3 linked regions of the Panacibacter ginsenosidivorans genome follow. The main gene of each other region encodes a partner of the protein of the gene in region 3 in a complex. Links are inferred from orthologs where the notes say so. Each region holds a gene or a part of one and is shown on either strand. Other genes may lie near its edges.

Region 1 (11,257 bases), 4.7 Mb from region 3 along the record:
TTTCCTATCATGGAATCGTAATACGGTGGGATGGTATAACCTGTATATACATGGCTATCTACCCGTACACCATGACCACCGGGTGTGTTAAGTGTGGTGATCTTACCGGGTGACGGACGAAAATCATTATATGGATCTTCAGCATTTATGCGACATTCAATAGCATGCATTTGTGGCGTATAACTTTGCCCGGAGATCTTCTCCCCCATGGCAATTTTTATCTGTTCTTTTATAAGATCAAAATTGATCACTTCTTCTGTTACACAATGCTCTACCTGTATACGCGTATTCATTTCCATGAAGTAGAAATTGCGGTGCTTATCAACAAGAAATTCAATTGTCCCAACACTTTCATAAGCAATAGCGCTGGCAGCTTTAATAGCTGCTGCTCCCATCTTTTCACGAAGTTCAGCAGTCATAAAAGGAGAAGGCGATTCTTCTACCAGTTTCTGGTGACGACGCTGAATAGAGCAATCTCTTTCACTAAGGTGGCAAACAGTGCCATAACGATCACCTGCAACCTGTATTTCTATATGGCGTGGTTCTTCCACGAATTTTTCCATATAGATACCATCGTTTTTAAAAGATGCGCCAGCTTCCTGTTTCGCAGTATTGTAGTTTTTTTCTATATCGCTTTCCTGCCAAACTACACGCATACCTTTACCACCACCACCTGCAGTTGCTTTTAAGATCACGGGGTATCCGATTTCTTTGGCAAGTGCTTTCGCTTGCGATACACTTTCAAGCAAACCTTCACCACCGGGTACAACAGGTACGCCGGCTTTGATCATGGTATCTTTTGCAGTGATCTTATCTCCCATTGAGTTGATCATCTCTGGTGTTGGGCCAATGAATTTGATACCATGGTCTGCACAGATTTTTGAGAACTTGGCATTCTCTGCCAAAAAACCATAACCAGGATGAATAGCGTCTGCATTAGTAATTTCTGCAGCAGCCATAATATGAGGGATATTCAGGTATGATTCACTACTCTGGGGTTTGCCAATACAAACGGCTTCATCTGCAAACTTTACATGTAAACTGTCTTTATCTGCGGTAGAATAAACAGCAACGGTTTTGATGCCCATTTCGCGGCAGGTTCTGATAACACGAAGAGCAATTTCGCCACGATTGGCTATAAGTACTTTTTTGAACATGTTTTCAATTTGAAAATTTGATGATTTGAAAATGTCTTAAATAAAGGCAAGCTGAAATTGAAATGCTTTTACAAACATTTTCAAATTTTCAAATTGCCTCATCTTCAAATTAAGCTGGCTCAACCAGGAAGAGTGGCTGGTCATATTCTACAGGGCTTGCATCATCAACTAAAACTTTTACGATCTTGCCGCTGACTTCGCTTTCTATTTCATTAAAGAGTTTCATTGCCTCAATAATGCAAACTGTTTTGCCTGGTGAAACTTCATCACCCACTTCTATAAAATTGGGTTTATCCGGAGATGATTTACGGTAGAATGTACCGATCATCGGGCTCTTTATTGTTATAAGGTTATCAGCCTTAGGAGCAGCGGCTGCAGGCGCAGAAGCTGACGTTGCGGTCGGGGCTGCCGGTGCAGGTGCAGCATAAACAGGTGCGGGTGCAGCTGTAACCACTGTTTGTATGTTGTCTTCTTTTTGTTTGATGGTAATTTTAAACTCTTTTTCTTCAATACTAATTTCCCCAATGTTGCTCTTGTTGATGATCTTAATAAGTTCCTGTATCTGCTTGAAGTCCATAATTCGAATTTTTGGGATTTTGTAATGTTTTTAAGCGATTTTACCCCGAAAGGAGGAGCAAAGTAGGCAATTTTTGATAAAAAGACATGTTTTTCTTATTTCTGTTTTTATCAAAATCAGCCTTTGTTGCTAAAAGAAAAGGACGGTTTGTGGCCATCCTCTTTTTATGAATTATTGCAAAAACTGCAGCGTTAATTTTATTCTTTTACTCTTTCTACATATTCACCGTTCCTGGTGTTGATACGTATTAGTTCTCCTTCATTTACAAACAAGGGCACATTTACCACCGCACCGGTCTCAACAGTTGCAGCTTTTAAAGCACGGGTAGCAGTATCGCCACGAACACCAGGTTCACAATAGGTAATTTTTACAACAATCTTTTCAGGCAATTCTGCGCCAATAGGTAAATCTGTTTCTGTATTGATGAAAACAAACACTTCACTGCCATCTTTTAAAAACTGTGGTGCATCAATCATTTCTTCGCCTAATGCAATTTGCTCAAAAGTTTCATTGTTCATCAGGTTATAGCCCGACTCATCTTTATACAGGTATTGATAGGCCTTCTTTTCCACGCGTACAGGAAAAATAGTTTCCCCACTGTTCCATGTTTTTTCAATAGTACGGTTATTGTCAACCCCTTTTAATTTAGCCCACACTTTTGCTGCGGCACGGGCAGTTTTGTTCTCGCCAAATTCAACCACTGAATAAAGACTGCCATCAAGTTTCAATATCTGGCCGCGGCTGATGTCTGCTGTTGTTGCCATAAATAAGATAGATTTTATGAATAGGGCGCAAATGTATGCATTGGTATTTAATAATAAAAACAGTTATGTCTCAACACAAACAATTGAAAGCATTTTATGAACCGGGCTGCAGATTAACGATGATCCTTCTGTTGCGTCGCACTCTTGTACTGAAGAACGTTCATCAACAAGAAGGAACGTCATTGCGAATCCCGATTATAGCTTTGTGTGTTAGACATATCGGAATGTGGCAATCTTATAATCATATGCCTTACGCGGCTTTTGTGTGCGCATTATTTTACCAACAATATTTACTTTTCTACAATTATTTTCTTCACTTCTCTATTGCTATTGTTTATCAAATAATAAACACCTGCAGTAATTTTAGAAACATCAATTGTACCACTGCCATTAACATTTTTTATAAGTAATATTTTACCATTTTGATTTAATAATGAAAATGAAGTATTACCATTTGTTTGTACATGCAGTATATCTTTTGCAGGATTGGGATAAATCATGAACAGGGTTTTGTTCTCATTAGCCTGTAAGTTGTCTTCAGAAGCAACGGTGGCGGGTGGCTCCCTGTAATAAATAGTATCACTTCTCAAGATAAGTCCGGTAGCAACAGCGTTAAAAACCCTTAGATAATATACACCGCTCTTGGTAGGATGAAAAACAGAATCTCCTGTAACGATAACACGGGCATGCCCGTTGCTTCGAAAACCATACCATTTGTAAGTATTATTACTTAATGTGCCTCCGGCTGAAGCTGACAAAACACCGTTATTGAGGTGAAGAGGAATTCGTTTTTGATGATCGTATTGGGTACCTGGTAATTTTTCTGCTATCAATTCCATTCCATCAAATGTAAAACGGTTAGAGGATATATTTAGGCTGAAACCCCTATCTTCATCAATATTACCAAATTCAGGTGGAATGCTGCCGCTTAACTGGTTATAACTTAAATCTAATGAGGCAAGTCCCCCCCATGAATTTGTTGCAATATTAGCAAGCTCAGGTGGAATAGTACCGCTTAGCAGGTTATTGCTCAAATCCAAATTTGGGCCATAATCTGTAACTCCAATACTACCAAGTTCCGGAGGAATGCTGCCACTCAACTGATTATTAGATAAATTCAACCAGGTAACTGAACCAAGGTTACCCAATTCAGGAGGAATACTGCCACTTAATTGATTATCAGATAAATCATACCAACTATCATAACCATATGAATGATTACCGAGTTCAGGTGGAATGCTGCCGCTCAACTGATTACCATTTAAATACAAATTATAGAAATACGGAACACCAATTTCAGGTGGAATACTTCCTGTCAGGTTATTGCCAGATAAATATAGATTATTAAGACTTGTAAGATCTCCGATAGAAGAAGGAATGCTACCTTCTAAATTGTTATTTGTCAGACCAATTTGCCATACCCTTGAATCATCGCCTACCTTTATTCCATACCAGGTGGATACAGGACCCTTTAGCCAATTTGTATTGGTTGTCCATCCGGGGCCATTCGTGCTGATGTACAAATCTACCAACGCAAGAGAATCCTGTACATCAGTTGCCTGCGCAATTGCATTAAATGAAATGTTTGAGCAAGTGACAAACACAAGACCGAAAAAAATAGATTTCTTTTTCATCATGGTTAGTTTAATTGTGAAGGAAATTTAAAAGTAGCAAGATGCTTATATAAAATAAATGACTTTTGTTATTGAATAAGATGATATGCATCAGATGCAATCTGTAGCCAAAAGTTATATAGTACAAGTGAGTGACACAAGGGACGATGACATGAAATACTTTAGCTGGTATCATACAAAAAATTATTTGGCTGTTTCGTAATCACGCTGTTAACTTTGCGCCAGTTCTTTAAATACTTATCAAGAAAGGCAGAGGGAATTGGCCCGATGAAGCCTTGGCAACCCTTACAGGTCACTCACTTGTAAGAAGGTGCCAACTCCAGTCCGCAATTGCGGGCAGAGATAAGTCAGAGTAAAGTTTGATTAATTGCGATAACATCGCTAACCATATTAAGCTCACCTGACTTACCGGGTGAGCTTTTTTTATGCCATGCCCCCAGCCCCTAAAGGGGAGCAAAACAAATGCTCTTTCTTCAAATAAGTTTTTATTGAAAAAATGTTTAATCAATTTTTTAATCGCTTCACAACTAAACAATCAGTGAAGCAAAAACATTCTGAAATGAGCAACGCAACACAAATCATTCACAGCATTCCAACAGACCCGTTAACAGGCGCAATTGCAGTTCCTATTTATCAAACAAGCACATTTGTACAGGAAGCGCCAGGCGTAAACAAAGGCTATGATTATGCACGCAGCGGTAACCCAACAAGAGCAGCATTAGAAACCATTATTGCAGAACTGGAAGAAGGTAGCGTCGGTGTTGCTTTTGCCAGTGGACTAGCAGCAATTGATGCAGTAATTAAACTGCTAAAAAGCGGCGATGAAATTCTTGCTGTAGATGATATTTATGGCGGTGCATTCAGATTGTTTACACATATCTATGAGAAGTTTGGAATTACGGTAAACTATGTTGACACCACTAATGTAGAAAATGTGTTCAATGCAGTTACACCTAAAACAAAATTGATCTGGATAGAAACTCCCACAAATCCAACATTAAAAATTTCAGATATCGCAGCCATTGCGAAAGTTGCAAAATCGCAAGGCTGCTTACTTTGCGTGGATAATACTTTTGCATCACCCGCCTTACAAAAACCTCTTACGCTGGGAGCTGATATTGTAGTTCATTCAGCAACAAAATATCTTGGTGGTCATAGTGATCTTATTGCAGGTGTTGTCGTAGCAAAAGACAAAGAACTTGGTGATAAAATAAAGTTCATACAAAATGCAAGTGGTGCCATCCTCGCTCCTTTTGATAGCTGGTTAGTTATTCGTGGTATTGAAACATTATCGTTACGTGTAAAACAACATTGCATCAATGCACAAGCTGTAGCAGAATATTTGGAGCAACATCCTGCAGTTGATAAAGTATATTACCCCGGTTTGAAGTCTCATATAAATCATGATATAGCAAAGCAACAGGCAAAAGGCTTTGGCGGTGTTGTTTCTTTTATATTGAAAAATGATACAGAAGAGGCAGCAGTGCAATTTGTAACAAATACCAAACTTTTCAAATTAGCAGAAAGCCTTGGCGGAGTAAAGAGTTTATTGTGCCACCCTGCAAACATGACACATAAATCTATTCCCGCTGAAAAACGGAAGGATGCAGGTGTTGCAGATAGCCTGATAAGGTTGTCTGTTGGATTGGAAGAAGTAGAGGATTTATTAAACGACCTTGAAAAGGGTTTCGATGCAGTAGAAAAACTAAATGCACTCATTGCTATTGGTCAAAAGAAAGATTTTCAAAAAATAGGATACTAATGAATTTAAAATAGGGAATACCTCCCTATATCATTAGTTGTGCGGAAAAATAATTTTGTACTGTAAATAAATTTTAAACCAGAAGTGTCGTAAACAAAAATTTGAAGAAGAAAAAAGTCTATTACATTTGTAGAGTATAAAAATGAAAGCGGTTACAACAATCATATCTTCTCAAAATCATGTTTGCAAAAGCATGTGTTTTTGCTGTTGTTGTATGCCGTAAGGCATAAAATAATCTACTCTTTCAATCACTCAGTTTGGTGATTTCAATAACCTACTTCAATCTTTTTCTTTACACAAAAAAAATTCTAACAATGAGCAAATTACATTTCGAAACTTTGCAATTGCATGCCGGTCAACAAATTGATCCAACAACAAAGGCCCGTGCCGTGCCTATTTATCAAACTACATCTTACGGCTTCAACAATTCGGAACATGCGGCCAATTTATTTGGCCTGCGTGAATTCGGGAATATTTATACACGCATCATGAACCCGACAACCGATGTGTTTGAACAACGCATGGCTGCACTGGAAGGTGGTGTTGCTGCCCTGGCAACCGGTAGTGGGCAAGCTGCACAATTTCTTGCCATCACTAATATTTGCCGGGCTGGCGACAACTTTGTTTCTACATCTTACTTATACGGCGGAACATACAACCAATTCAAAGTTTCTTTTAAACGTTTGGGTATTGATGTACGTTTTGCTGATGGAGACAACGTAGAAAGTTTTGTTCCGCACATTGATAAAAATACCAAAGCCATTTTTCTTGAAACAATTGGCAATCCACGTTTGAACATTCCTGACTTTGAAAAGTTTGTTGCACTTGCAAAAGAATATGATCTGCCATTGATCGTTGACAATACTTTTGGTGCAGGCGGCTATTATTTTAAACCGATCGAATGGGGTGCAAACATTGTTGTAGAGTCAGCAACAAAATGGATCGGTGGTCATGGTACCAGCATTGGCGGGGTTATCGTTGACGGTGGCAATTACAATTGGGCTAATGGTAAATTCCCGCAGTTTACAGAACCATCTGAAGGTTATCACGGCTTGAAATTCTGGGATGTATTTGGAGAAGGCAACCCGCTTGGTTTGCCAAACATTGCATTTGCTATTCGTGCACGTGTTGAAGGGCTTCGGGATTTTGGTGCTTCTCTTGCGCCTTTCAATTCATTCCTTTTCATTCAGGGCATCGAAACATTGTCGTTGCGTGCAGAACGTCATGCACAGAATGCGCTGGCATTGGCGCAATGGCTGGAATCTCATCCTTCCGTTGAGTATGTTTGGTATCCGGGTTTGGCAAGTAGTCCGTACAACGCATTGGCGAAAAAATATTTACCCAATGGTTTTGGTGGTGTGTTGCAGTTCGGCATAAAAGGTGGCAAAGAGAAGGCCGCAAAATTTATTGATGAATTGAAACTTGCAAGTCACCTTGCAAATGTTGGTGATGCAAAAACATTGGTAATTCATCCTGCATCTACTACGCATGAACAATTAGGCGAAGCTGAGCAATTGGCAAGTGGTGTATTGCCAAACATGGTGCGCATCAGCGTGGGCATTGAACATATCGATGATATAAAAGCAGATCTTGAACAGGCATTTCAAAAAGTTAATGAGCCACAGTTTGCATTGAATTAGTGTGCCCCCTAACCCCCTCAAGGGGGAATGAAAAATTATTGTAAAATATTTTATTAGAGATGTTCATAAACTCCCCTTTAGGGGATGGGGGCTTATGAACCCAACAATTGAATATAAATTAAGCTTTCGTTGCGTCGCACGCTTGTACGCTTTGTTCAATATTGAACTGAACGATGAAGTGAGTGACACAACGAAAGCCTGATAGTAGCAACATAGTTAAATACAAAATAAAAAACATTGCAACCGGAAATTTTTTATTACAACAATTCATTTACACTCGAAAGCGGCAGAACGTTACCAGGCTTTCATTTGGCGTACACAACACTTGGTAGACTAAATGCAGATAAGAGTAATGTGGTATGGATCTTTCATGCGTTAACAGCAAACAGCAATCCCGCAGAATGGTGGACAGGCTTGGTCGGCGAAACAAAATTGTTTGATCCTTCTAAATATTTTATTGTTTGCGTAAACATGCCGGGCAGTTGTTATGGCAGCATCTCTCCTCTTGATAATGATCCGCTGACAGATAAACCTTACTATCATGATTTTCCATTGTTCACGACAAGGGACATGGCAAGGGCTTATGAATTGTTGAGAAAATATTTGAACATTGATAAAATTTACATTGGTGTTGGCGGCTCAATGGGCGGGCAACAATTACTAGAATGGAATATTGAAAAACCGGAATTGTTTGAATTTATTTTCCCGATTGCAACAAATGCAGAACATTCTGCATGGGGTGTTGCATTCAATGCAAGTCAACGCATGTGCATAGAAAACGATGCAACCTGGAAAGAAGAACAGGTAGATGCCGGGCTTGAAGGAATGAAGATTGCCAGAAGTATTGCACTCATTTCTTACAGGCATTATGAAGCTTATTCGAAATCTCAGCAAGGTTTTACTATAGATACGGAAGGCAAAAGCATTGATGAGAAAGTTTTTAAAGCAGAAAGCTATCAACGTTACCAGGGAGAAAAATTAGCCAAGCGTTTTAATGCATTCAGCTATTATTTTTTAAGCCAGGCAATGGACAAACATAATGTAGGAAGAGGCAGAGATAGTGTGCGTGCAGCATTGCAAAGTATTAAAGCAAAAGCATTGGTGATAAGCATTTCATCAGACGTACTGTTTCCAACAAGTGAGCAGGAATTATTATCTGCATATATTCCAAACGCACAATTAGCCATTATTGATTCTTATTATGGTCATGATGGATTTTTACTGGAGTTTGAAACAATAGAAAATTTAGTAAGAGATTTTATTAGTCAACATACAACAGAATTAAAGCCTGTATAAGTTACCGGTTGCCAGTTACCAGGATTCCGGTAACAGCAACAGGAAACGGGCAACAAAAAGAATTAAAATGAGTACTGACAAGAAACTAGTAATTGGATTATTTGGTTTTGGTGTGGTTGGTGAAGGTTTATATAAAGTATTAAAACAAACACCATCATTAAAAGCAGAGATAAGAAGAGTATGTATTAAACATGCCGGCAAGAAAAGAAACGCACCGGCCGAATTATTTACCACAGAAAAAGATGATCTGCTGTTTAATAAAGACATCAATGTAATTGTAGAAGTAATTGATGACGCTGATGCAGCGTTTGATATTGTACATACTGCATTTAAAAATGGCAAAGCTGTGGTAAGCGCCAGCAAGAAAATGATCGCTGAACATTTACCTGAAATTCTTGCTTTACAGAAAGAGACAGGCTTGCCGTTCTTATGTGAAGCTGCAGCATGTGCTTCTATTCCTGTAATCAGGAATTTAGAAGAGTATTACGATAACGATTTGCTACATGGCATTAAAGCGATTGTAAATGGTTCTACCAACTTCATCTTAACCAAGATGTTTGAAGATAAACTGGATTATACAGAAGCTTTATTGTTAGCGCAACAGCTTGGTTTTGCAGAAAGCAACCCTGCATTAGATGTGGAAGGTTATGATGCTTTAAACAAATGGACATTCTTGCTGACACACGCTTATGGTATCGTTACAAAATCAGAGAATATTGTATTTACCGGCATTCAAAATATACAGGGCAGTGACGCCGCTGTTGCAAAAGAAAAAGGCTTTGATATAAAACTCGTAGCGCAGGCACAAAAATTAAAAAGTGGTAAGGTTGCTGCATTTGTGTTGCCACAATTTGTACCACATGATGATCATTTAAGTTTTGTAAAGAATGAATACAACGGTGTAGTAATTGAAAGTGGTTTTGCAGATAAGCAATTCTTTTATGGGAAAGGTGCAGGTAGTTTTCCTACTGCTTCTGCTGTATTGAGCGATATATCTGCATTACGTTATGATTACCATTATGAATATAAAAAATTATATTATCACACACCGGGAGAACTAACGAATGATTTTTATGTAAAAGCATATGTAAGTTTTAATCAGTTAACGGATGTACCTAAAGAAGAATTTGAATGGATAGAAGAATGGCATGGCGGGCAGGAAAGAAGTTACTTTGTTGGTGTTATTCATTTTAATAAACTGGTAAATGATAAGTGGTGGAAGCAACATAGCGTTTCCTTTATTCTTACACCGGAACCTGTTATTGAAAGTATTGAAATAAGAAATTTGAAAAAGAGAAGCCTGGAACTGGCGGGAATTATTTAGTTTTTTATTGAGTGAGTTTATATAGCAAGACCTTGCTTTTTGCAGGGTTTTGTTTTTATTGCTCCTCATTGTTCTGAACGTACAAGTGAGTGACACAACGGGTGATGCCACAGGTGCAAAAGTTTGTCCCCAAAAAACCCGAAATCTCAAATCCAAAATCCGAAATCATTATCTCTTACCTTTGCGGCGCAAATAAATTATATGAGAGAACTCTCTGTTGTTATTCCTGTTATGAACGAGGAAGACAATGTTAAGCCAATGATAGAAGCCGTGGAAGCTGCTTTGAAAGATTATGATTACGAGGTGATCTTTGTAGATGATGGCTCTACTGATGCAACAAGAGAACGCATAAAAGAAAATATTACAGACAGGATTACGCTGATTGACCTTCGCAAAAATTACGGCCAGAGTACGGCTATGGCTGCTGGTATCGATTATTCCACCGGTACATATGTAACGATGCTTGATGGTGATCTGCAGAATGATCCTTCTGACATACCGATGATGCTGGAGAAATTGAAAGCGGAAGATTGGGATGTTGTTGCCGGCAACAGAAAGAACAGGAAAGATGGTGCTGTGCTGCGTAAAATACCTAGCAAAATTGCAAATGCTATCATTCGCAGCATGACAAAAGTTTATATACAGGATTATGGCTGCACACTCAAAGTTTTTAAAAGAGAGATTGCTGAAGACCTTGGTTTATATGGAGAGTTACACCGATTTATTCCGGTGCTTGCAAGTATGCAGGGTGCCAGAATTGTGCAGGTTGATGTAAAGCATCATGCACGCAAATTTGGTGTTTCAAAATATGGATTAGGAAGAACATTCAGGGTAATGAGTGATCTTGTTACTATGGTGTTCTTTAGAAAGTATAGTCAGAAACCAATGCATCTTTTTGGCACGATGGGTTTCATCAGTTTGTTTCTTGGCATCATTATTAATATCTACATGCTCGTTTTAAAAATAATGGGCGAAGATATTTGGGGCAAACCACTTTTGTTATTAGGTATGATATTATTGCTTGGTGGTATACAATTAATAACCATCGGTATTCTTGCAGAGGTTAGCATGCGCACTTATTATGAAAGCGGCAATAAAAAAAC
Region 2 (9,258 bases), 4.7 Mb from region 3 along the record:
TTACATTGATAGTTCTGGTTTGCATACATTACCTGTTAGTGCCATTAACCAGCACAACATTGACCAGGTGAATGCATTGGTATTATTGGATGATGAAGGCTTCAACTGGTTTGATGACCTGAATAAAACCGTAAATATTTTACGTAAAAGAACGATTCCTGCCATTGTTGCGAATACAGATAACATTTATCCATTAAGTGGCAGTAATGAAGTATCCATTGCTATTGGTGGCATTGCCAGCATGGTGGAAAGTATTGTGGGCAAGCGTTTCATACGTTTTGGAAAACCAGATTCGCAGATGTTTATGTTTGCGTATGATCTTATCCGCGAAAGAATGACCATCAGTAAAAAAGAAATTTTAATGGTGGGCGACACATTGCATACTGATATTCTCGGTGGCAATAAATTTGGTTTGGATACGGTACTTGTCCTTTCCGGAAATACGTTGCCCGATGATGCAGAAACAAGAATAAGATCAACTGGTATTGTGCCTACTTATGTTTGTACAACAGCAGTGGTGGATTAATAAACGTCAGTCATTATTGGTGTTGTCTCCTTCCCCATCAATTCAATAAACTTTCTTTCCTTAATAAGATACCCGTTTCCTTTCGCGCAAAAATGCACAATAAGATGTTCCAGGCTCATAGGATTGCCTTCAGGTATATCTGCAATGTTGGTATGATTTATTTCATGTCCGTCAATAATAATAACAAGCCCGCTGCCAATTGCTTCCATGCGGTTGCCTTGTGTCACTAACATGCCGGTATCTTCACCAAGACCAATACCGATGCACGAAGGGTTTGCTGCAACAACCTGCGCCAGTCTTCCAAAACGTCCACGTTTTTCAAAGTGAGAATCAAAGATCACATTATGCATAAAACGAAGCCCGGTCGTAGTTTTTACTTCGCCTTTTAAATGTGCACGTGTAGCATTTCCTTCATAGATCATGGTGCTGCTCATAGCCATTGCACCCGCAGATGTGCCTGCTATTACAAAATTTTCATTCTCGTATTTTTTATGAATGATCTTCAAAAATTCAGTACCACCAAACACTGCTGTCAGGCGCATTTGATTTCCACCGCTAAACATCACACAATCGCAGTTACGTATGCGTTGAAGGTAATCTTTATCATTCACTGTTTCGCGGCCACGAATATGCATAAGGCCAATATTAGTACAACCAATTTTGCCAAATGCATCAAGATAATTATTGCCAACTTCGTATGGAATAGTGGAGGCTGTAGTTACTACTTCAATTCTTGCAGATGGGCCGCCTGCTTCTTCCACTATACGACGCAAAATGCCAAGCTCAAAAAAGTTGAGATTGTTTACATGAAAAGCTTCTTTTTCATCGGTGCCTTTGTCTTCTGCGCCACCAATTGCTATTAATTTTCCTTTTGGAATCATGCCTGTTGATACTGGTTAGGCAAATATAAGGGAACAGGCTTAACATTAAGTTCATATAGATACTAACACGTCTTGATAAAAATGTGATGAGAACCTATGTACCGGGCTTCAATGCAGCTGGCATCTGCTGTTGCGTCGCACACTTGTACAGTAGAAAAATAAATGGGCAATTAGAATCGTAAGTTTAGAATTCATAAATAAAAAAAACGGCTGTAACATGTAGCTACAGCCGGCCGATGGTTTTAAGTATTATAATTTTACATGTTGTAAAGAACGCTTCAGTAATTCCTTCCGCAATGTTTTTTAAGTAACACCATCCCCCAGTTGATAATGTAATATGCTTACTCATCAACAGCGTAAAACTAAAATAGAATAAATGCAGTGGCAATACCCTAAAAGGTGTATTTTTTGACAGCACCCGCAAAAAAGGGTTCTGTGTTCAAAAAAGTTATGCAGTACAAGTGTGCGACGCAACAAAAGTTGCATTAAGATCTGAAAGCCGGGTTCATAAAAATATTTTCAACTATTTTTAGCTTTCATATGAAAGAAAAAATTACTGATCTTATAACTGCAATAAAAAATAAGCAGGAAGTTTTATCATCAAAAAAAGTTACAGCAGGCTTTGATGGCTTTGTAGATACGATTGTGCGTGTTATAAAAAATAAAGAGAACAATGCAGAGCCGGAATTTTTTAATACTATACACGATTACGGAAAATATATCCTTGAAAAATCCGGAAGCTTTAGTCTTGAATATGAAATTATAAATACAAAGCTTGGCGGCAATATGCCGATAACATCGAATGCGTTAGCACAACTTGGTGTGACGGTAAATTGTATTGGCGCATTTGGTTATCCGCAGATACATACAGCGTTTGCAGATCTTTCACCCAATTGTTTACTGCATAGTTTTACAGATCCCGGAACAGCTATTGCGTTTGAGTTTCGCGATGGTAAAATGATAATTGGGCAGGCGAAAGAACTTAATTCAATGAAGTGGAATGATATAATCAATGTAATTGGCCTGGATGTGCTGGTAAATCTTTTTAACGAATGTGATCTTTTTTGTGTGCTTAACTGGAGCGAGATTGATACATCAACAAATATCTGGCAGGGAATAATCAACGACATTTTACCTGCTTATCAAAAGCGACAAAAACAAATCTCTTTTTTTGATCTGTCAGATTGTTCAAAACGAAGCAAAGAAATAATTGAAGAAATGTTATCGCTTTTAAAAGTTTTCAGCAAATACACAAAGACAATTCTAAGTCTTAACAGGAATGAAGCAAATATTATTTCTAAAATTGTATGCAATAAAGATTTTGCGAATGACCAGGAATTACTGGGCTCAGAACTTTATAAGCAACTTGGTATAGATATGCTTGTGCTTCATTCCTCAGGCACATCTTATGTGTTTTCTGAAGAAGGAATAAATTCTTGTAAAAGTTTTTTTGTAGAGCAGCCACTAATTTCGACAGGGGCTGGAGATAATTTCAATGCAGGATTTATTGCGGGACAATTAATGGAACTTAATGCAGAAGATTCTTTGATCTTTGCCAATGCAACAGCAGCACAGTATATACAGAGTGGGCTAAGTCCGCAACATGAACAAATGATCTCATTCCTGGAACAGCAAATAAAAAGTTAATACTATATGGAACTTAAAATTTTTAAAGATTATGAAGCGCTTTCATTGGCAGCAAGCGAAGAAATTATTCGTGTTATAAAAACAAATCCTGCCGCGGTGTTGTGTCTTGCCACAGGACAATCACCCGTGTTGACTTACCAGCTATTTGTTGAAAAAATTATTGCAGAAAATATTGATCTGTCGCGCTGCACTTTTATTGGCCTTGATGAATGGGTAGGCATTCCACCTGAAATGGAAGGAAGTTGCCAGCATTTTTTGCAGAACAAAATTTTCAAACCTTTGCAAATAAAAAGTTCACAAATACATTTATTCAATGCGTTGGCAACTGATGTTACAGAAGAATGCAAACGAATGGATAGGATCATTGAAGAAAAAGGCGGCATTGATTTTATGCTGGTTGGTGTTGGTATGAATGGCCATATTGGTTTTAATGAACCAGGTGTAGATATTAATAAATATGCACACGTAATTGAACTTGATGAGACAACCAAGGCAGTTGGACAAAAAAAATATTTTGATAAGCCGGTAAACATTGGCAAGGGGATTACTTTAGGCCTGCAAAATTTTTTAGAAGCGGGATATGCGGTTATGATCGCAAACGGAAATAAAAAAGCGCCTGTAATAAAGAAAGCAATGGAAGAAGAAATTGGTACGCAATTTCCTGCAACTATTATGCGCATGCATAAAAACAGCATGATGATGGTGGATGAAGAAGCTGCATCATTACTTGATAAACCTTAGATGTATTTTTACCACCCGCTTGCAAGAACATCGGCAAGATGCATGGTTTGTATATTGGCGTTTTTATTTTTTATATAACCATCTAAATGCATAAGGCAACTCATATCTGTACTGATAATGTAATCTGCATTTGTTTCTAAAGCATTGGTTACTTTTTGGTCTGCCATTGCAATACTGATGGGTTCAAACTTTACGGCAAATGTGCCACCAAAGCCGCAACAGGTTTCTACATCGTTCATTTCAGTTAGCTGAAGACCCGCAACCTTGCTCAATAATCTTCTTGGCTCTTCTTTAATCTTACATTCTCTTAGGGCTGCACAACTATCATGATAGGTGGCTTTGCCCTCAAGCGTTGCGCCAAAATTATCTATCTCTAATACTTTAATAAGAAACTCTGAGAATTCATACAAACGGTTGCCAAGCTCTTTTACTTCTTTGTGAACAGAAGAATCTTCGAAAAGTTTGCCATAATAATTTCTTACAAAACCTGTACAACTTGCACTTGGAGCAACTATATAATCACTGCCACTAAAATCTTTGATGAACTTGCTGCAGACATCTTTGGATTCGTTCCAGAAGCCTGCATTGAATGCAGGTTGCCCGCAACAGGTTTGATTACTATTGTATTCAACTATACAACCTGCCTTGCGCAAAACCTTTACCATGTTGAATGCAACAGAAGGATATAACTGATCAACAAAACATGGTATAAAAATCTGAACGTTCATGCAGTAAGTGAATTAAGAACATAATCTAAATACATACCTTCTCTGTTGCAAAAAGATATATTGTAAAATAGTGCGACGCAACAGGTGATGCCATGAAATGCCGTAGATGACCTCATAAATAACATTTACGGCATTCACTGAAACCAAAATAAAATAACTGATGCTTCAGTAAAAAGCAAAAGGCCGGCTCAAAAATTATTTATTTAATGACCTGTTTAGCTTGATCATTTTTATGGCGGTAATTGCAGCCTCTTCTCCTTTATGCCCGTGTTTACCACCTACCCTTTCTTTGGCCTGTTGCTCATCATTCACAGTAAGCACACCAAAGATGGTTGGCACTTCGAGCATCATGTTTAAAGACAATACGCCATCAGTAATTGCTTTGCACACATAATCAAAATGAGGCGTGTCGCCACGGATCACAGTGCCCAATGCAATGAATGCATCTGCAGGTGTTTGAATACTTTCTGCATACTGCTTAATGATAAAAGGGATCTCAACAGCACCAGGAACAGTAAGCACTTTAAAACTGATTCCTGATTTATTTAAAACCTTTTTGGCACCAGCTTCCAGCTTGTTTACAATTGGTGCGTTCCATTCGGTTTTAACAATAACTACAAAGGCATCCTTTAGCTGGGGGATGCCTTTGTTTAATGCGTTATTTCCTTTTGTTGTCATTACATTATTTTGAACTAAAGTCGTTTGGTTCAACAATTAAACGATAAATATATTTATCGGCCTGGTAGCCTTTTTCTGTCTGCGGAAATTTCTCTTTTAATTCCTTATATACCTGAACAGCTTCTGTTGTTTTGCCCATCAGTTCAAGCTTTAGACCTGCACGGAAAAGATATTCAGAAGCATTCAACTGGTCTGCATCAAATGTTTCAGCAGCTTTCTTATAATAAGTTACAGCATCATCATTTTTACCAAGCTCGCCATAAGCATCACCCAGTGCGCCGTAAGCCATCATCTGTATCTGCTTTGCATCTGTTGAAAAATCTTTCAGGTACTTTACGGCGTTATTGAAATCACCGGTACGCAGGTAACAAAGACCAGCATAGTAATTAGCAATGTTTGCAGATTTTGTTCCGCCGTAGTTGCTTATGATGTAAAGAAAACCTTTACTCTTTGCATCGCCTTTTAAAGCTGCTGTCAAAGAGTCTTTACGAAAATTTGCTTCTGCTTTGTAAATAGCATTGGCGGCCTGTTCTTCTTTTGGTGCAACGATGAATGACTGATAACCATACCAACCACCAACGGCTATCACAATAACACCTAATGCAATCAATACCTGTTTTGAATATTTTTTCCAGAAACTTTCGATTTTTAGCAGCGCGTCGCCGGATTCTACTACCTGCACTTTCTTATCAGCCATGTTGGAATTTTGAAATTTTTGAATTGAGATATTTGGGATTTATAAAATGTTTTATCTTTTTATTTAATCAACAATGAAAGGATAATGCTGATCTACATATACATCTTTCAATAGTTCATCATCTGCCGGCCATGGACTTTCCTCAGCAAACTTAACACTTGCTTCCACTACCGCATTAATACGTGCATCAATAGCCGCAATTTCTTCATCAGTAGCAAAATTATTTTCCTTGATTGTATTTAAAACCAGCGCTATTGGATCACGTTCTTTGTATTCATCAACCTCTTCTTTTGTACGGTATTTTTGTGGGTCAGAAATAGAGTGGCCTTTGTAGCGGTACGTTTTCATTTCAAGCAATGTAGGTCCACCACCTTCTCTTGCTCTCTTTACAGCACGTGCTACCGCATCGTGTACAGCTTCGCAACTCATGCCATCCACTTTATCTGCAGGCATTTCGTAAGCATCAGCCAGTTTATAAATATCTACAACGTTTGATGTTCTTTCCACTGAAGTACCCATTGCATAATTATTGTTTTCACAAATGAACACAACAGGTAATTTCCACGTCATGGCAAGATTGAATGTTTCATGTAATATGCCCTGGCGTGCAGCACCATCTCCAAAAAAACAAAGCACGATGTTGTCTGTGCCTTTGTATTGTTCTGCAAACGCAATTCCTGCGCCTGTACCTATTTGGGCACCAACTATACCGTGACCACCAAAAAAATAATGCTCCTTACTAAAGAAATGCATACTACCACCCTTGCCTTTCGCGCATCCTGTGGCTTTTCCATATAGTTCAGCCATACAGGCGTCGGCGCTTACGCCTTTTGCCAGGGCCAAACCATGATCGCGGTAACCGGTGATAAACGGATCTTCCTGGCGTGTAGCTGTCATACAACCGGCACCAATGCCTTCCTGGCCTATATAAGCGTGAAAAAAACCACGGATCTTACCGGCCATTTTATACATTTCTTCAGCCTTCAGCTCAAACTGGCGAATCAATTGCATTAATTCGTACCAGTACATATAAGTTTCTTTGGAAAATTTAGTTGCCACTTGTATTCAAATTTGGTGCGCAAATATAGGAAAACAGTTTGTAGTTTATCGTTTTTGGTTTTTGTTCCTGGCATTTGATTATTTAATCAGCTTTTCTTGCGTCGCACTCTTGTACTGAGGAATGGATTTCAGCAATCCGCAGTTAGATATCAGTTTAAATATGCGCTGCTTAATGAACGCTGATACCTGATAGTTCATACCTGTTTTAAAAGTACAAGTGAGTGACACAACGAAGCCTCATAACGGTATTGCAGCTAAGTATATAAAAATAAAAATCCCGCTTTAGCAGCGGGATTTTTTTATTAAACCATTTTGAATGATTCAAGAAACTTGGTGGTGAAATTTCCTTTCCTGAAATCTTCGTTCTGCATCAGTTGCAGGTGAAAAGGAATCGTTGTTTTTACACCTTCAATTACATACTCGCTTAAAGCACGGTACATAGTGTTGATGGCTTCATCTCTTGTACGCGCAATAGCAATGAGTTTTCCTATCATGGAATCGTAATACGGTGGGATGGTATAACCTGTATATACATGGCTATCTACCCGTACACCATGACCACCGGGTGTGTTAAGTGTGGTGATCTTACCGGGTGACGGACGAAAATCATTATATGGATCTTCAGCATTTATGCGACATTCAATAGCATGCATTTGTGGCGTATAACTTTGCCCGGAGATCTTCTCCCCCATGGCAATTTTTATCTGTTCTTTTATAAGATCAAAATTGATCACTTCTTCTGTTACACAATGCTCTACCTGTATACGCGTATTCATTTCCATGAAGTAGAAATTGCGGTGCTTATCAACAAGAAATTCAATTGTCCCAACACTTTCATAAGCAATAGCGCTGGCAGCTTTAATAGCTGCTGCTCCCATCTTTTCACGAAGTTCAGCAGTCATAAAAGGAGAAGGCGATTCTTCTACCAGTTTCTGGTGACGACGCTGAATAGAGCAATCTCTTTCACTAAGGTGGCAAACAGTGCCATAACGATCACCTGCAACCTGTATTTCTATATGGCGTGGTTCTTCCACGAATTTTTCCATATAGATACCATCGTTTTTAAAAGATGCGCCAGCTTCCTGTTTCGCAGTATTGTAGTTTTTTTCTATATCGCTTTCCTGCCAAACTACACGCATACCTTTACCACCACCACCTGCAGTTGCTTTTAAGATCACGGGGTATCCGATTTCTTTGGCAAGTGCTTTCGCTTGCGATACACTTTCAAGCAAACCTTCACCACCGGGTACAACAGGTACGCCGGCTTTGATCATGGTATCTTTTGCAGTGATCTTATCTCCCATTGAGTTGATCATCTCTGGTGTTGGGCCAATGAATTTGATACCATGGTCTGCACAGATTTTTGAGAACTTGGCATTCTCTGCCAAAAAACCATAACCAGGATGAATAGCGTCTGCATTAGTAATTTCTGCAGCAGCCATAATATGAGGGATATTCAGGTATGATTCACTACTCTGGGGTTTGCCAATACAAACGGCTTCATCTGCAAACTTTACATGTAAACTGTCTTTATCTGCGGTAGAATAAACAGCAACGGTTTTGATGCCCATTTCGCGGCAGGTTCTGATAACACGAAGAGCAATTTCGCCACGATTGGCTATAAGTACTTTTTTGAACATGTTTTCAATTTGAAAATTTGATGATTTGAAAATGTCTTAAATAAAGGCAAGCTGAAATTGAAATGCTTTTACAAACATTTTCAAATTTTCAAATTGCCTCATCTTCAAATTAAGCTGGCTCAACCAGGAAGAGTGGCTGGTCATATTCTACAGGGCTTGCATCATCAACTAAAACTTTTACGATCTTGCCGCTGACTTCGCTTTCTATTTCATTAAAGAGTTTCATTGCCTCAATAATGCAAACTGTTTTGCCTGGTGAAACTTCATCACCCACTTCTATAAAATTGGGTTTATCCGGAGATGATTTACGGTAGAATGTACCGATCATCGGGCTCTTTATTGTTATAAGGTTATCAGCCTTAGGAGCAGCGGCTGCAGGCGCAGAAGCTGACGTTGCGGTCGGGGCTGCCGGTGCAGGTGCAGCATAAACAGGTGCGGGTGCAGCTGTAACCACTGTTTGTATGTTGTCTTCTTTTTGTTTGATGGTAATTTTAAACTCTTTTTCTTCAATACTAATTTCCCCAATGTTGCTCTTGTTGATGATCTTAATAAGTTCCTGTATCTGCTTGAAGTCCATAATTCGAATTTTTGGGATTTTGTAATGTTTTTAAGCGATTTTACCCCGAAAGGAGGAGCAAAGTAGGCAATTTTTGATAAAAAG
Region 3 (11,301 bases):
CTCCCCTGTGGTCCATAGAAACCTGGGCATGTAACGGTAATACCATGATGAAAACCATCCACAAAATGTTTAAGCACTGCGCCTGAAGCGCCAGCTATATATGGGTGTGAGAAATTATTATCAAGCTGAGTGTGTGCAGCAAATTGTTGCAGTAAAGTTTTTTCTTCATCATTATTACTATGCTTATAAAAATTAAGCAGGTTATCAATACCAAGGCCATGCGTACCTGCAACAAAACCATCCACCGGAATATCTGCCTGCAAAGAACCGCTGGTGCCAATTCTTATAACTGTTAATGCTGTTAGTTCCTTTTTAATGCTGCGCTCTTCAAGATCAATATTTGCCAATGCATCAAGTTCGTTCATTACAATATCAATATTATCAGGGCCAATACCTGTTGATAAAACAGATATCCTTTTCTTACCAACATAACCTGTATGTGTAATAAACTCACGGTGCTGTTGCTTGTATTCAATCTTGTCAAAATACCTGCTCACCTGCGCCACACGTCCGGGATCGCCAACGGTAATTACTGTTTGCGCCAATTCTTCGGGACGAAGATCCAAATGATAAATAGCGCCCCTGTCGTTAATAATAAGTTCTGATGATGCTATTTTGTGCATTACAGGTAAAATTTTTTTATGAACCCGGCGTTTGAATATAGTTGAACTTCTGTTGCGTCGCACTCTTGTACTGCAACAATTTTATTGAGCTAAATAAAAAGATAAATAATATCACTCAAAAAATATGAGCATTCAATTGTGTGCTCATTTTTCAAAAATACCCTATTTTCGCAGCCTGAAAAAAATGGTTCCGTGGCCGAGTGGCTAGGCAGAGCTCTGCAAAAGCTTCCACAGCAGTTCGAATCTGCTCGGGACCTCAAACAAAAAAGGATCATGCAGGTGATCCTTTTATTTTATGAAACATTCTCAACTAATAGGAATAATAGCCGTGTTTGCATTGATCGGTATATGTTTTATGCCGTGGACATTTATTGCCAGCCAAAATATAACAGTTACTGGTTTTTCTTCTGAAGGTACCAGCTTTGGAAAGCCCGGCTATCTAAATGTGGTGTTATCTGTTGTGTGTCTTATCTTTTTTATCGTTCCTAAGATTTGGGCCAAGCGTACCAATGTATTTATTGCAGCCATTAACCTTGCATGGGCATTTCGAAATTATCTTTTACTAAGCGTTTGTTTACTTGGTGAATGCCCTGAAAAAAAAACCGGTCTTTATTTGCTGCTGCTTGCTGCAGGTATAATACAGGTAATGGCATTGCTGCCTGAGATGAATATAGAGGAGCGTGATAAAAAATAATTACTGCTGATATATTTTCAGAAAGTACAAGTGAGTGACACAACCGGCGATGCCATAAAATTATACTGCTGAAAAAATTAATCTCTATTATTGCTCGGCCCACTGCCTGAATTCTGGCACACGTTCTCTGCTAATGATCATGTCATCTGATTTATTCCCATCTTTCAGATAAAGCATTAGCCTGCTATTATGATAAGGTTTTACCTGCGCAATACTATCGATAGAGACGATAACTTTACGGTTCAAACGAAAAAAATAACGCGGATCTAAAACTGTTTCCAGTTTCTCAAGTGTATAATCAACAGGCAATTTATTCCCTTGCTTGTCTATAATATAAGTGACCTTATCTTCTGCCCTGAAATAGGCAACCTCACTTGTTTTTATGAATATAAGCCGCTGGCCTATTTTAGCAAGAAAACGTTCTTTGTATTGATCTGTAGGAAAATTTTTCAATGCTTTGAAAATGCTGGCATAGTCAGTATGTGCTGCATTAGTAATGAATTTATATTTATCCAGGGCAGCTTTCAGTGCATCGAAACTTACTGGCTTGAGGAGGTAATCAACACTAAAATAACGAAAAGCATCCAGTGCATATTCATTGTATGCTGTGGTAAAAATAACAGGCTTTTGATAGCTGGTGCGTTTAAATATTTCGAAGCTGAATCCATCTGCAAGTTGAATATCCAGCAGCATAACATCCGGGTGTTCATGTTGCTGAAGCCATGCAACAGATTCCTCAATACTATCCAGGCAGGCAAGCAAATCTACAGAAGCATCATAATCTTTCAGCATAAGCTGTAATCGGTGGGCAGCTACTGCTTCATCTTCAATTATTAGTACCCTCATAGGTGTTTATTTCAATTAATGGTAAGGTTACAGAGAAAGAAGATTCATCTTTTATTATAATAATTTCTTTGCCGGCAGTTAACTCATAACGCTTGCGAATATTATTTAAACCAATATTAGAACCCGGCCCTGTTTGCTGCTTAGGTTGCAACTTGTTAATAACAGAAATGGTTTTGTTGCCATTGGCATATATCTTAATATATAATGGTCTTTTTTTTGAAACAATATTATGTTTAATGGCATTTTCTACAAGCATCTGTAGTGCTACCGGAATAATGTAATGACTTTTATATCTCTCCGGTACATCTATATCTAATTCAATAGCATCAGGAAAGCGTTGTTTAAGCAGAAAGAAATAAGGCTGTAAAAAATTCAGCTCCTTATCTAATTCAATTAATTCCTTATTATGATTATTGAGTATATGCATATATACTTTCGAAAAAGCTTCAATAAAATGATTGGCATCCGCACTTTGCTGCATCACAAGGCCAGACAATACATTTAGGTTGTTAAATAAAAAATGAGGATTGATCTGCTGCTTTATGGCAGATAATTCTGCCTGTGCATGCATCCTTTTTAATTCTTCTGCTTCAAGTTCTTTGGTTTTAAATTCCTTTTGATAAACCATTACAAGATTCAGCAAATGCAATAGCAGATTAATTAAAGACGTATAAATCAAAGTAAGCTTTAGCGGATTAAGAATAGAAGCCTGCGGTTCATGTAAAATAATGCTTGCAAAAAACAAGTTAACCCCAATAGTAGCCAGATATGCAACGGATAATCCCACAAAAAAGAATAGTACGCTTCTGCGGATGATATGTTCATTACCGGGAAGCCATTTTTCAAAAACCGGAGACAACAACCTGTTAGCCTCCCATGTAAAAAATGTAATCAACAAAATAACCACGAATGAGTAATACCAATGAATATTGATCTGGAAATAAGTATATACCTGGCACAACTCCGTATTGATATAAGTATATGCAGCAAGTAACAGAATAAAAACGTACCTGTATTTGTGGTTAAAAAACATTAAATAAAAACAAGAAGCCCACCCGTATTGTTCGGATGGGCCATGTGAATTTATATTATGGTAGTAAAACCTGGTCTATTACATGTATCACACCGTTAGTGGTCACAATATCTGTAGCTACGATATTTGAAGCTGTTGTATTAGTATTGCCTTTTACAGTAGCTGTAGCCCCCAGATCAATGGTAACAGTACCACCATTAAGTGTGGAAGGTGTAGCTCCATCTGTAAGATCTGAAGAGAATACTCTTCCGTTTACTACATGATAGGTAAGAATAGATGTAAGCACATCAGGATCTGCGGCCTGTATATCTGCAATAGTAGCAAAACCTGCATTGATAAAAGCCTGGTTGGTTGGTGCAAAAACGGTGAGTGGGTCTGTGCCTGATAATACGCCTGCCACATCTGTCGTTCCCTCACTTGCCCTTAATACTGCTGCCACCAAGTAACTGAAATCAGGATTTGCAACGGCAGTCTCTACAATGTTGCCGGATGGCGGTATTAATACTTTACCAATAACATGCACCACCCCGTTAGAAGCTGCAATATCTGCTGTCACGACTTTTACTCCATTTACAAATACACCCAAACTATTTGAAGTTGTGTAAACAGTTCCGCCACTTAAAACAGTTACGGCGGCATTAGGACCAGCTGGTACGTCTGCAGCCAATACTTTACCTGAAATGATATGATAAGTAAGAATGCCTGCCAATGTTGTAGCGTCAGCGGCTTCAACAGAGGTCTGTGTAGGAAAACCTGCAGCCCTGAATGCGTTATTGGTAGGTGCAAAAACCGTTAGCGCACCAGGTGCGGATAATTCGTCAACCAACCCTGCTTTGGTAGCAGCCGCCAACAAAAAAGAAAAAGAAGTGTCTGAAGCGGCAATTTCTGCAATCGTAGGATCCGTTGGCTGCGGCTGCGGGGTATCGTCGTTACTATTACAACTGGCCATCACAAAAGGAACAAAGGCAGTAAGGAAAAGATTTTTTAAGATGATAGATGCTCTCATATATGTGTTTTATTAGAGTAACACATATGCTTACACATCGTTTTGCTTTTACGACGAATTGTAGATTTCTGTTCGTGAACGGTATAGTAAAATGGATAAACCAACCTTTTGTACCAATCTCCGGTTTTTCAATTTAGCTGCCGTTGCGTCGCACACTTGTACTGGAAAAAAGCTACGAGCTTTTAGCTGCGAGTTTGTTTGGCTAAAGGCTTATAGCTCGTGGCTCAGAGCTTATAATTGTTCCGAACGTACAAGTGAGTGACACAACAAATGATGACAAATGCTTTATGGCTGGCAAACAAAAATGTATTTTAATTTTCTATAGAAGTATTAATAGCAGTTCCTTTAGTGATAGTCTGGTAGACCACGCAATATCTTTCTGTAAGCTGCAACAGTTTTTCAAGCGTTTCTTTAGATGCACCTGTTTCAAGCAAAAAATAAAGTCTGATCATTTTAAAACCTACGGGCACTTCTTTTGAAACACCAAGCGTACCGGAAAAATCAATATCGCCTTCTGCTTTTACAGTTCCGCTTTTTATTTCAATACCCATTGAAGTGGCCACCGCCTTTAATGTAACGCCTGCACAAGCTACAAGCGCTTCAAGCAACATATCTCCCGAACAAAGATGCAATCCATCTCCACCTGTGGCAGGATGCAAACCAGCAGAAGCTATAGCACGGCCCGTTTCTACTTTACAGGAAATATTCTCACCAAGTTTTCCTTCGGCTTTAAGTGTTACAAGTGCAGCGACGGGATTATTACGATACTTTTCTTTGAGTGGCGTTTGGAGTGCTTTTAATTCATAAGCGTTCATAGTAGTGCATTAATATTATAAGACAGATTGTGCTCTCCTACTTCAAATACCTTTTTATTTCTTTTTGTGTATCGCGTTCTTTAATGGTCTCTCTTTTATCGTGCAGTTTTTTACCACGGCCTAACCCAATCTCTACTTTTACAAGATTTTTTTCATTAAAATAAACTTTCAACGGCACAATGGTAAACCCTTTTTCTTTCATCTTCGTTTGCAACTTCTTTAACTCACGTTTGGTAAGCAATAATTTTCTATCGTGTACCGCGATATGATTATTCACCGTACCATGCGAATATTCTGCTATGTATAGGCCACGCACCCACAATTCATTTTTTTCAAACATACAGAATGCATCATTGAAACTTACTTTACCATCGCGTATGGATTTAACTTCTGTGCCCAGCAATACGATGCCTGCTTCATATTTATCATCTATGTAGTAATTATAATACGCCTGCCTGTTGTTCATTTCTTTTGCCATAAAAAATCCCTTCACCGTAAAGTGAAGGGATGCAAAAATAGCTGAATAATTATAATTAGTTTTTCAAAAGCACGATCAGCTGTGTGATGCGCTCTTTCAATTTCTTTCTGTCAATAATAAAATCAAGGAATCCGTGCTCCAGTAAAAATTCACTGCGCTGGAAACCCGGAGGCAGGTCTTTCTTAATTGTTTCTTTTATTACACGTGGCCCCGCAAAACCAATAAGTGCACCCGGTTCTGCAATATTAAGATCACCCAGCATACCAAAGCTTGCCGAGATACCCCCAAAAGTTGGATCGGTTAGTAAAGAAATGTAAGGCAGTTTTGCCTCACTCAGTTGTGCCAGCTTGCCGCTTGTTTTAGCTAACTGCATTAAGCTAAAAGCACTTTCCATCATACGTGCACCGCCACTTTTACTTATAACAAGGTAAGGTAATTTATGTTCAAGACAGAAATCAACAGCCCGGCTAAACTTCTCTCCCATCACACTACCAAGAGAACCGCCAATGAATTCAAAATCCATACAGGCAACTACCAGTTCCTGGCCGTTTACTTTGCCCACACCCACACGCATACTGTCTTTAAGATCAGTCTTTGCATGAATTTCTTCCAGTCTTTTCTTATATGGTTTCAGATCTGTAAAGCCCAGGAAATCTTTACTTACAATGTTGTCATACATTACTTTGTATTCGCCATTGTCGAAAAGAATATCAAAATAATCCTCACTGCTAATACGGTGATGGTAATTGCACTTGGGGCAAACAAAAAGATTCTCCTGTAATTCTGTTGTAGTGGTTATATAATTGCATTCCGGGCATTTGTTCCATAACCCTTCCGGAGTTTCTTTTTTATCAGCCGTGGATGTAGTGATACCTTTTCTCAAACGCTTATACCATTTCTGCCTCGGTTCTCCATGTTGTACGTTGGAACCCTCTTCCCCCGACAAGCTGGTATCAAAATCCTCTTCCTTTTTTATTGTCATAAAGGCGTATTGAAGAAAGCAAAAATAAGGAGTTTAGCCAATTACGGATTTTTTCGTGAAAATAATTTGGATACCAGCTTCTTGTATAGGTGGCATCGGCGGTTGTGTCACTCACTTGTGCGTTTAGAACAATGATAAGCTGTGAGCCACGAGCTATGAGCTTCGAGCCAAAAAAACTCGCAGCTCGCAGCTAAAAGCTCATAGCTTTTCTTCAGTAAAAGTGTGCGACGCAACAAATGTTCATTAGTGTATCTACAGCCGGGAACATAAGAAAACACAGTATTTTATCAGTGTTAAACAGTATCTTCGCTACCCCAAAAACAATCTTCAATAAAAAGTAAATAAGCATGGCTAAATATTCTTCCGGCGTTCTGTTCGGTGATGAATTACAGGCATTGTATGATGATGCCAAAGAAAACAAATTTGCACTTCCGGCAGTAAATGTAATTGGTACAGACTCTGTAAATGCGGTATTGGAAACTGCAGCTAAAGTAGGTTCTCCTGTTATTATACAATTCAGCAATGGAGGTGCACAGTTCTTTGCAGGTAAAGGAATGCCTAACGATAAATTACAGGCAAACATTATTGGTGCTGTAAGCGGTGCCATGCATGTACATAATGTTGCTGCATATTATGGTGTACCTGTTGTATTGCATACAGACCATGCAGCAAAAAAATGGTTGCCATGGATAGATGCCTTATTAACTGCCGGCGAAGAATACAAAGCGAAGAACGGTCGTCCTTTATATAGTTCACACATGCTCGATCTCAGTGAAGAACCGCTGCATGAAAATATTGAGCTCTCTTTTGAATTTTTCAAACGCATGAACAAACTGGGCATGAGCATCGAGATAGAGCTTGGTGTAACAGGTGGTGAAGAAGATGGTGTTGATAATTCTGATGTAGAAAATTCAAAACTTTATACACAACCTTCTGAAGTATCACAGGCTTATGATGCATTGAGCAAGGTTGGTTCAAGATTTACAGTGGCCGCTTCATTTGGCAATGTTCATGGTGTGTACAGTCCGGGTAATGTGGAACTGCGTCCTGCAATTTTGAAAAACAGCCAGGAATTTATCGCACAAAAACTTGGTTTATCCGCAGGCAGTAAACCAGTTTACTTTGTATTCCATGGTGGTAGCGGTTCTCCAAAAAGCCAGATCCACGAAACACTGGATTATGGTGTAATAAAAATGAATATTGATACTGATATGCAGTGGGCATTTTGGGAAGGTGTACTTGGTTATTACAAAAAGAATGAAGCTTACCTGCAGGGCCAGCTTGGTAATCCTGAAGGTGCAGAAAAACCAAATAAAAAATATTACGATCCGCGTGTTTGGTTGAGAAAAGGCCAGGACAATTTTGTAAAACGCCTGGAAGAAGCATTTACCGATCTAAATTGCATCGGCAGAAATAAGTAAAGGTTATCCAGTTGACCATAAGTAAAGAGAGAGGCATTGCTTCTCTCTTTCTATTTTTATGAAGTAAGCTGCATTGCTGCTACGATACTTTGGTTGTGTCACTCACTTGTACGCTTTGTTCTTTGTGCAGCATTTTATGCAATGTCATTATATTTTGTTTACGGGTACTCATTTATCTTATTGATCAATTCTTTGAAGTATTGCACTACGTATAAAAGACGGCTCCCGTACCAGCTAAACATTTCTCCATCTACCATTAATATTTTTGCAGCAGGTAAAACTGCTTTTATTTCTTCCACATGTTTTTCTTTAAATGGATAGGGTTCTGATGAAAGTAATATCAATTGAACACTGTGTTCTTTAAGTTGCTGCAAAGTAATTTCCGGATAACGTTGTTCTTTTTCAAACACGTTCTGCAGACCACACCTTTTCAACATATCATTTATAAAAGTATCTCCGCCGATAGTCATGTAAGGATTGCGCCAGATTAGATAAGCAGTGGGTAGTTGAAAGTTTTCAGCTTGCAATTTTTGAAACTGCTGTTGAATATTTTGACTAATCTGTTTTGATTGCTGGCTTCGGTCTATAAGCACCCCAATGCTCTCAATCATATCAATCGCATCTTCAAGATTATATATATCGCTTACCCAAACAGGTGCTATCTTTTCTAGTTCTTCAATTTGTTCCTTCACATTTTCTTCTTTATTGGCAATAATCAGATCGGGTTCCAGCGATTTTACTTTTTCTATGTTCACGTTCTTTGTGCCACCGATTCTTGTTTTGTTTCTGAACCAGCTTTGTGGATGCACACAGAATTTAGTGATGCCAATTACTTCTCCTTCCAAGCCAAGATCATGCAATAATTCTGTTTGTGAGGGCACAAGGGAAATGATACGCTTTAGCGGGTAGTTAGTAAGCTTTACTTTTCTTTGTAAATGATCAACCATTTCAAACATACGTAAAGATAGTTTTTACCAACTTATGGAAAACCTGCAAAACTGCATCATAAGCTAAACCTTAGCTATGAAGCAAATGAGTATCATCTTTTTCGTGCTGCTTTGCTGCTGCATTGTACTTATTGTTGTCTTTAATGATCTTGCTGAATTACCTGGCGTAAAAACTACTTCATCAGCTATTACTTCTAATAAAACTTCTGTCAGGCCACCGCAATACATTTATGAAATTCCTTTACCCGAAGGTTATAAAAGGGTTACAATGCCTGATGCTTCTTTTGGAGCGTGGCTGCAAAAGATAAAACTCAGGAAAAACAATACCGTTTATTTATACAATGGGCAACCTAAACCCGATCAAACTTTACATTATGCAGTACTTGATTTTTCTACAGGCAATAAAGACCTTCAGCAATGTGCTGATGCAATTATGAGACTGAGAGCAGAATATTATTTTTCAAGGAATGAATACAGTAAGATCAATTTTAAATCGGCAAATAAAAATTTCAATTTCCAGGATTGGTTATACCGTATTAATAATCCTGAACAGGATAAGCATAACCTAATGTTACAATTTATGCAGGATGTATTTATTAATTGTGGTACTTATACTGTTGATGAAATGACTGGTAATATTGCGATGAAAGAAATGCAACCGGGAGATATATTAGTAAAAGCAGGTTCCCCAGGCCATGCAATGGTTGTTGCAGATGTTGCTGTTAATGAAATAACCGGAAAGAAAATTTATTTACTTGCCCAAGGTTATATGCCTGCGCAGGATATGCATATTGTTATTAATCCGAATAACAAAAAGTTGAGCCCGTGGTATGAAGTTGATAAGCATTCAAAAGTTATAACACCCGGATGGATCTTTGAAGAGAATCAATTAAAACGATGGAAGAATTAAGCTGCATAAAGAATTAACTGTACAAGAGTGCGACGCAACAACCGATGCCAAAAAAAGAAAAGCTGACAACAAAAATCTCTTATGCAGTTTCTTTTTCTTCTTTCAATTTTTTCTTAATAACAGCCGCCGTTTTATGATCACCTGTATGGCTCCAGCCGGGAGGCATAATCATATACAATAGTTTATTGGTAATGCCTGGTGCATTTTTCATATCGAGAAACAGATAATAGATCTCGCCAAAATAAACGTCCCAGAAATTTTTTGCATTGATCTTTCTTGTGATACCGTATTGAATAGGTATACTCGTGTCCTCATACTGAAATGTGCCAAACATTCTATCCCAAATATTGAGAAGATTACAAAAATTAGTATCCATATACAACGGATTTTTTGCATGATGTACACGATGATGGGAAGGTGTTAATATTATTTTATTCAGGAATCCCATGCGTGCATCTTTCATAAAATTTTCGCCCACATGAATAAATGCACCCCATGTACCATCGATGAACATGATAAAAAACAATAACGGCGGGTTTACACCTAATAGAATACAAATACTTGTGCGGATAAAATCTGCATAAGGCGCTTCAAGAAAAAAATGTGCGAATGTTACGGAAAGGTTCATGGTCTCCGGTGCATGGTGCGTTGAATGCAGGCACCAGAATAATCTTACTTTATGCCCAAGATAATGATAGACAAAATGTGCAAGCTCCCATACTATGTAACCATAGATAAGCCAATACCAGGTAAAGCCTGTTTTAAAGATCGCATACTTTTCAAATAAACCAATACAAAATGCAACGGCAGCTATAGCAATGAAACGCGAGATAAACCTGTTGGCAACAAAAATTATAAATGGAATCTTATATTCTTCCATCTTAAATTTCTTATAGAATATGGCACGGAAAATTTCTATCAATAATATCAGCGGTATAAGCGGGCCGATAGCAGCAATTACTCCATCAAATGTTAGCAGGCTGCTGTAATCATTCTTTTGCATCATTTCAACCCAATGACCAATGCCAAAGAATCCAATTACTTCATCATAAAGTTGTTTCAGAATATCCATTTTTTTAACCAGATATTAATCGTCAGAAAAATTACAATTATCATTTACGTACAAATAAAATTATCATTTAATTACTGATAAAACTTTTTGTTATTATCAATAACCACTTCATTTTTAGCTTGCAAAGCCATGTGTAATATTTTTTTATACCCAACTGCTGTATTGCTGTTAAACTTTACTTGCGTCGCACTCTTCAACGTTTTGTTCTGTCATGAACAAGTAAGCGGCCACTCATATATTTAGCTTAAACAATTGACTGAACTGTTTTATCTTTCTTATATAATTTTTTACTTAAAATGACAGTATCACCAACACCAACAAAACAGCGGGTTCATTCTATAGATATACTTCGCGGACTTGTAATGCTCATTATGGCACTTGATCATGTAAGAGATTTTTTTCACATACATGGCATGGATGATACACCAACTAACCTGGCCACTACAACACCATTTTTGTTTTTCACGAGATGGA

The links.
Region 1: the proteins of accD (region 3) and accB are in contact, whole or in part, in a solved structure (PDB 8UXZ), measured with the Escherichia coli proteins. The link is inferred for Panacibacter ginsenosidivorans from one-to-one orthologs.
Region 2: the proteins of accD (region 3) and accC are in contact, whole or in part, in a solved structure (PDB 8UXZ), measured with the Escherichia coli proteins. The link is inferred for Panacibacter ginsenosidivorans from one-to-one orthologs.

The regions. Positions count from the first base shown.
Region 1 is NZ_CP042435.1:159,326-170,582, reverse strand. What follows is about bases 1-2,919. They hold accB (acetyl-CoA carboxylase biotin carboxyl carrier protein), read right to left. Parts: upstream 1,735-2,919; coding sequence 1,267-1,734; downstream 1-1,266. Other genes in these bases: FRZ67_RS00715 (T9SS type A sorting domain-containing protein), read right to left, coding at 2,789-2,919; efp (elongation factor P), read right to left, coding at 1,932-2,498; accC (acetyl-CoA carboxylase biotin carboxylase subunit), read right to left, coding at 1-1,157. Also shown: more of FRZ67_RS00715, read right to left, coding at 2,920-4,132; FRZ67_RS00710 (trans-sulfuration enzyme family protein), read left to right, coding at 4,692-5,894; FRZ67_RS00705 (O-acetylhomoserine aminocarboxypropyltransferase/cysteine synthase family protein), read left to right, coding at 6,209-7,534; FRZ67_RS00700 (homoserine O-acetyltransferase family protein), read left to right, coding at 7,772-8,830; FRZ67_RS00695 (homoserine dehydrogenase), read left to right, coding at 8,898-10,154; FRZ67_RS00690 (glycosyltransferase family 2 protein), read left to right, coding at 10,356-11,257. UniProt on the Escherichia coli protein: This protein is a component of the acetyl coenzyme A carboxylase complex; first, biotin carboxylase catalyzes the carboxylation of the carrier protein and then the transcarboxylase transfers the carboxyl group to form malonyl-CoA.
Region 2 is NZ_CP042435.1:168,765-178,022, reverse strand. What follows is about bases 6,429-9,258. They hold accC (acetyl-CoA carboxylase biotin carboxylase subunit), read right to left. Parts: upstream 8,598-9,258; coding sequence 7,260-8,597; downstream 6,429-7,259. Other genes in these bases: accB (acetyl-CoA carboxylase biotin carboxyl carrier protein), read right to left, coding at 8,707-9,174; pdhA (pyruvate dehydrogenase (acetyl-transferring) E1 component subunit alpha), read right to left, coding at 6,429-6,957. Also shown: FRZ67_RS00770 (TIGR01459 family HAD-type hydrolase), read left to right, coding at 1-526; FRZ67_RS00765 (cyanophycinase), read right to left, coding at 523-1,407; FRZ67_RS00760 (PfkB family carbohydrate kinase), read left to right, coding at 1,948-3,054; FRZ67_RS00755 (glucosamine-6-phosphate deaminase), read left to right, coding at 3,061-3,795; FRZ67_RS00750 ((Fe-S)-binding protein), read right to left, coding at 3,804-4,523; ribH (6,7-dimethyl-8-ribityllumazine synthase), read right to left, coding at 4,719-5,201; FRZ67_RS00740 (tetratricopeptide repeat protein), read right to left, coding at 5,206-5,898; more of pdhA, read right to left, coding at 5,962-6,428. UniProt on the Escherichia coli protein: This protein is a component of the acetyl coenzyme A carboxylase complex; first, biotin carboxylase catalyzes the carboxylation of the carrier protein and then the transcarboxylase transfers the carboxyl group to form malonyl-CoA.
Region 3 is NZ_CP042435.1:4,820,803-4,832,103, reverse strand. The notes cover bases 4,515-7,477. They hold accD (acetyl-CoA carboxylase, carboxyltransferase subunit beta), read right to left. Parts: upstream 6,478-7,477; coding sequence 5,551-6,477; downstream 4,515-5,550. Other genes in these bases: fbaA (class II fructose-bisphosphate aldolase), read left to right, coding at 6,825-7,477; smpB (SsrA-binding protein), read right to left, coding at 5,055-5,495; FRZ67_RS20525 (OsmC family protein), read right to left, coding at 4,515-5,017. In the rest of the region: FRZ67_RS20555 (nucleoside phosphorylase), read right to left, coding at 1-623; FRZ67_RS20545 (hypothetical protein), read left to right, coding at 919-1,317; FRZ67_RS20540 (LytR/AlgR family response regulator transcription factor), read right to left, coding at 1,405-2,163; FRZ67_RS20535 (sensor histidine kinase), read right to left, coding at 2,144-3,196; FRZ67_RS20530 (fasciclin domain-containing protein), read right to left, coding at 3,252-4,202; more of FRZ67_RS20525, read right to left, coding at 4,514-4,514; more of fbaA, read left to right, coding at 7,478-7,898; FRZ67_RS20505 (ABC transporter substrate-binding protein), read right to left, coding at 8,057-8,854; FRZ67_RS20500 (DUF4846 domain-containing protein), read left to right, coding at 8,922-9,755; FRZ67_RS20495 (sterol desaturase family protein), read right to left, coding at 9,835-10,827; FRZ67_RS20490 (acetyltransferase domain-containing protein), read left to right, coding at 11,124-11,301.